DNA from 2 places in the Vagococcus sp. 211 genome. Region 2 is predicted to be linked to the other one. Evidence: a T-box and tRNA genes for the amino acid it is inferred to sense, from the RefSeq annotation. Region 2 holds a T-box; the other holds one or more tRNA genes.
What was found. The T-box of region 2 lies ahead of aspS (aspartate--tRNA ligase). A T-box ahead of a tRNA ligase gene usually reads a tRNA of that ligase, here a tRNA-Asp.
Positions count from the first base shown of each region.

Region 1: it encodes a tRNA-Asp, which carries the amino acid that the T-box ahead of aspS (aspartate--tRNA ligase) is inferred to sense. The anticodon was not compared.

Region 1 is NZ_CM150475.1:650,766-653,137, forward strand. It holds rRNA gene ACVWM0_RS03205 (23S ribosomal RNA) at 1-758, shown strand, start outside; rRNA gene rrf (5S ribosomal RNA) at 839-954, shown strand; tRNA gene ACVWM0_RS03215 (tRNA-Asn) at 969-1,042, shown strand; tRNA gene ACVWM0_RS03220 (tRNA-Ser) at 1,073-1,162, shown strand; tRNA gene ACVWM0_RS03225 (tRNA-Glu) at 1,183-1,254, shown strand; tRNA gene ACVWM0_RS03230 (tRNA-Val) at 1,277-1,349, shown strand; tRNA gene ACVWM0_RS03235 (tRNA-Asp) at 1,373-1,445, shown strand; tRNA gene ACVWM0_RS03240 (tRNA-Phe) at 1,451-1,523, shown strand; tRNA gene ACVWM0_RS03245 (tRNA-Tyr) at 1,527-1,607, shown strand; tRNA gene ACVWM0_RS03250 (tRNA-Trp) at 1,617-1,687, shown strand; tRNA gene ACVWM0_RS03255 (tRNA-His) at 1,709-1,781, shown strand; tRNA gene ACVWM0_RS03260 (tRNA-Gln) at 1,799-1,870, shown strand; tRNA gene ACVWM0_RS03265 (tRNA-Cys) at 1,879-1,949, shown strand; tRNA gene ACVWM0_RS03270 (tRNA-Leu) at 1,961-2,044, shown strand; gene ACVWM0_RS03275 (energy-coupling factor transporter transmembrane component T family protein) at 2,270-2,372, shown strand, end outside.
Region 2 is NZ_CM150475.1:211,497-213,868, forward strand. It holds gene ACVWM0_RS01140 (N-acetylmuramoyl-L-alanine amidase) at 1-1,171, opposite strand, end outside; T-box leader at 1,296-1,503, shown strand; gene aspS (aspartate--tRNA ligase) at 1,557-2,372, shown strand, end outside.

The sequences.
Region 1 (2,372 bases), 440 kb from region 2:
CGCTAGTTTCGAAGGAGGCAATGGTGGGATACTACCCTTGTGTTATGACCATTCTAACCCGCGCCACTTATCGTGGCGGGAGACAGTGTCAGATGGACAGTTTGACTGGGGCGGTCGCCTCCTAAAGAGTAACGGAGGCGCCCAAAGGTTCCCTCAGAATGGTTGGAAATCATTCGTAGAGTGCAAAGGCAGAAGGGAGCTTGACTGCGAGAGCTACAACTCGAGCAGGGACGAAAGTCGGGCTTAGTGATCCGGTGGTTCCGCATGGAAGGGCCATCGCTCAACGGATAAAAGCTACCCTGGGGATAACAGGCTTATCTCCCCCAAGAGTTCACATCGACGGGGAGGTTTGGCACCTCGATGTCGGCTCGTCGCATCCTGGGGCTGTAGTCGGTCCCAAGGGTTGGGCTGTTCGCCCATTAAAGCGGCACGCGAGCTGGGTTCAGAACGTCGTGAGACAGTTCGGTCCCTATCCGTCGCGGGCGTTGGAAATTTGAGAGGAGCTGTCCTTAGTACGAGAGGACCGGGATGGACACACCTCTGGTGTACCAGTTGTTCTGCCAAGGGCATTGCTGGGTAGCTATGTGTGGAAGGGATAAACGCTGAAAGCATCTAAGCGTGAAGCCCCCCTCAAGATGAGATTTCCCATTTCTTTAAGAAAGTAAGACCCCTGAGAGATGATCAGGTAGATAGGCTAGAAGTGGAAGTGCAGTGATGTACGGAGCGGACTAGTACTAATCGGTCGAGGACTTAACCAAGATTTAAGCGGTGGACAATTATGTTGAAAGATAACTTCAAATCCAGTTTTGAGTGAATAATCACTCAGTTATAAAATAAGTGTGGTGTCGATGGCAAGAAGGACACACCTGTAACCATGTCGAACACAGAAGTTAAGCTTCTTAGCGCCGAGGGTAGTGAAGGGTTTCCCTTTGTGAGAGTAGGACGACGCCATGCATATTTTATAATTATCCGGCATAGCTCAGTTGGTAGTAGCGCATGACTGTTAATCATGATGTCGTAGGTTCGAGTCCTACTGCCGGAGTTCTTTTTAAGGAAATAAGGTAATGAATCTGGAGAGTTGTCCGAGCTGGCCTAAGGAGCATGATTGGAAATCATGTAGGCGGTAAAAACTGTCTCAAGGGTTCGAATCCCTTACTCTCCGTTAAAAAGAAGTAACGAAATGGCCCGTTGGTCAAGCGGTTAAGACACCGCCCTTTCACGGCGGTATCACGGGTTCGATTCCCGTACGGGTCATAATTTAATATTTATTATTTTTGGAGGTTTAGCTCAGCTGGGAGAGCACCTGCCTTACAAGCAGGGGGTCGGCGGTTCGATCCCGTCAACCTCCATTAATATCCTATTATATTACAAAGGTTCCGTGGTGTAGGGGTTAACATGCCTGCCTGTCACGCAGGAGATCGCGGGTTCAAATCCCGTCGGGACCGTAATAGGCGCAGTAGCTCAGTTGGTAGAGCAACGGATTGAAGCTCCGTGTGTCGGCAGTTCGATTCTGTCTTGCGCCATTTGGAGGGGTAGCGAAGTGGCTAAACGCGGCGGACTGTAAATCCGCTCCTTCGGGTTCGGCAGTTCGAATCTGCCCCCCTCCATTAACCTTAAGGGGTATAGTTTAGTGGTAGAACTACGGTCTCCAAAACCGTCAGCGTGGGTTCGAGTCCTACTACCCCTGTGTTTCAAAAATATTAATATGGCGGTTGTGGCGAAGTGGTTAACGCACCGGATTGTGGCTCCGGCATTCGTGGGTTCGATTCCCATCAGTCGCCTTTTTTTCTTTTTTTATTGGGCTATAGCCAAGCGGTAAGGCAACGGACTTTGACTCCGTCACTCGTTGGTTCGAATCCAGCTAGCCCAGTTTATTTTGGCGGTATAGCCAAGTGGTAAGGCAGAGGTCTGCAACACCTCTATCATCGGTTCAAATCCGGTTACCGCCTCTAAATTATTTGCCGGTGTGGCGGAATTGGCAGACGCGCTGGACTCAAAATCCTGTGACCGCAAGGTCGTGCCGGTTCGACCCCGGCCATCGGTATACTAACACTAACGTATTTATTACGTTAGTGTTTTTTTGTAAATAAATAGAATAAATGCTTCGTGGCTTATGATACGAAAGTGAGGTGGCTATTTAAAGTTGATAGTAAGGAATAAGCATCATTCTCTTCTGTACTTTCTATATTTTCTTATAATGTTTGTAATGATTATGCTATCTATCAGTCTTTGGACGAGGGGATTACTTTTTTTAATAGGAGTAGTAACTTTGTATGTATTAGTCCCATTTAGAAAATGGCTGGAGTATCTACATAGTTACAGTTTAATAGTTATTATTTCAGGGATTAGTAATCTATTGTTTATTCATTATG
Region 2 (2,372 bases):
AAATAGCAGGGCGTTTATTTTCACGTAAGACTTGGTAGTCTTGTGTTCCAAATCCTCTGTTATCAAGAGGTAAGAGGCTTGCTATTTTATCGTTGACCGCTTGAGCCAAAGGTTGATCTTCTTTGTGTAAATAGAAGGTCGTTGTTCCTGACCCCTCATTAGGATTAGGAGTGGAGTCATAGTGGAAGCTAATAAAGGCATCGGCATGGCTTTTGTTACTAATATCAGCAATTTTAGACAGTGGGACAAAGTCATCTTTGTCCCGAGTCATCATCACAGTAAACCCATTTTTTTCTAACACATGACGGACTTCTTTAGCAGTCGCTAAGGTCACATTTTTTTCTAAGGTTTCTCCATTATTTGATTCAGCCCCAGGATCGCTGCCTCCATGCCCAGGATCTAACATAATCCGGTATTCAGCCATGGGCGTCGCAGGTCTTTTATCTAGAGCTTCTGGTTTGTTACTTGTTACTTCAAAAGGATGAAGGTATCCCGTTTCCCCAGATTGCGTGGTGACTTTATACCAATGCTCTTGTTCTTCGTTAAAGGTTACTTGTTCACCGTACTCTAGAGTAATATCAGAAATAGCTTTCCCTGTTTTTTCCGTTTTTAGGCGAGCAGTGTCTGTTGCGATACGTAAGGTAGTATTTTCGTCGATTTTTCCGCGCTGTTTTTTTCTGATAGAAACAGTTTCAGAAGGAACAAAGCCATATTGATCGCCCACAAGGACACGGGCCCAGCCATTTTTTTCTAAGGTAACTGTGACTTTTTGCTTCCGTTTGAGGGTACTGAGTGTTTTACTTTTTTTACTGTCTTTTTGTTTCAAATCAACGCTTCTCTGATTAATGATGGCAGGTAGTTGTGTAAAGGGGCCAGAAGTCCCATCAAAAATCAACCAATCAGCTACCCAACCTTCCGTTTTATCAGGGGTGATAATTTGGTACCAGTCGCCTTTTTTGTCAGTGATTCTTACCTGATCTTCCTGATGAACTTGGGTTAGGATGTCACTTGTCACACTAGGAGATTCTCGAACGTTTAGGGCTAAGACTTTAACATCTACAATTTGACTATTCCCCTTCATAAAAATAAAGCCCACAATAACCAGGCTGATGATAAGGATATTAATAATAAAAAGTTTGATAGTATTTCTACTATTATCTGAATTTCTCACAACGTAATCTCCAATTTTTTTATAGTGCCCTTATTATAGCAAAAAAATGGATTTAAAAGTAGTTTTGATGATTTATCTTAGTAAATTCTATTGACTTTTTTTGCATTATCTAGTAATTTTAGTAGTAATATCAATGATAGAGAAACACCTTTAGGAATTACTTAAAGAGAAGGCTAGCATGGTGAAAGCAGCCCAGTAAAATAAAGGTCAGACACTCTGGAGATGAATGATTAAAGTCATTCCGTTAGCGAGCGTTAATCGTCTGAGTGGGAAGTTAAGAGTAACTTCCAATGATAGGTGGTACCGCGTGTGTGTAATCATTCGTCCTTGTGTGTTTAACAAGGGCTTTTTTTATTGTTTTTAAAGAAAAAAAGGGGCGATAATTATGACAAAAAGAACCAATTATTGTGGACAAGTTTCAGAAAAGGATTTAGGACAAGAAGTCGTTGTCAAAGGATGGGTACAAAAGCGCCGTGACTTAGGAAATCTTATTTTTATCGATGTAAGAGACCGTGAAGGTATTGTACAAGTTGTCTTTAATCCAGAGGAATCAAAAGAAGCATGGGAAATCGCGGATACGTGCCGTAGCGAATATGTTATCGGTGTGACAGGGACCGTTGTAGCACGTGGAGACTCAGCGATTAATCCTAATATGGCAACAGGTAAAATTGAGATCAGCGCAAGCTCTATTGAAGTGTACAACAAAGCTAAAACGCCACCGTTTACCATCGATGATGACCAAACAATCAGTGATGATGTTCGTATGGCTTACAGATACATGGATATCCGTCGTCCAAGCATGTTAAATAACTTAAAACTACGTCATCACACGAGCCAAGTGATTCGTGAGTATTTAAACGAGAATGACTTTATGGATGTTGAAACACCTTATTTAAACAAATCAACACCAGAAGGGGCTCGTGATTATTTGGTACCGTCTCGTGTTCATCCAGGTCACTTCTACGCGTTACCTCAATCACCACAAACAACGAAACAATTGTTGATGGGTGCAGGGATTGACCGTTATTACCAAATCGTTCGCTGTTTCCGTGATGAAGATTTACGTGGTGACCGCCAGCCAGAATTTACCCAAGTGGATATCGAAACAAGTTTTCTAACAGCGGAAGAGATTCAAGAATACACAGAAAACATGCTACAAAAAGTGATGAAAGATGTGATGGGCTTAGATATTCCATTACCT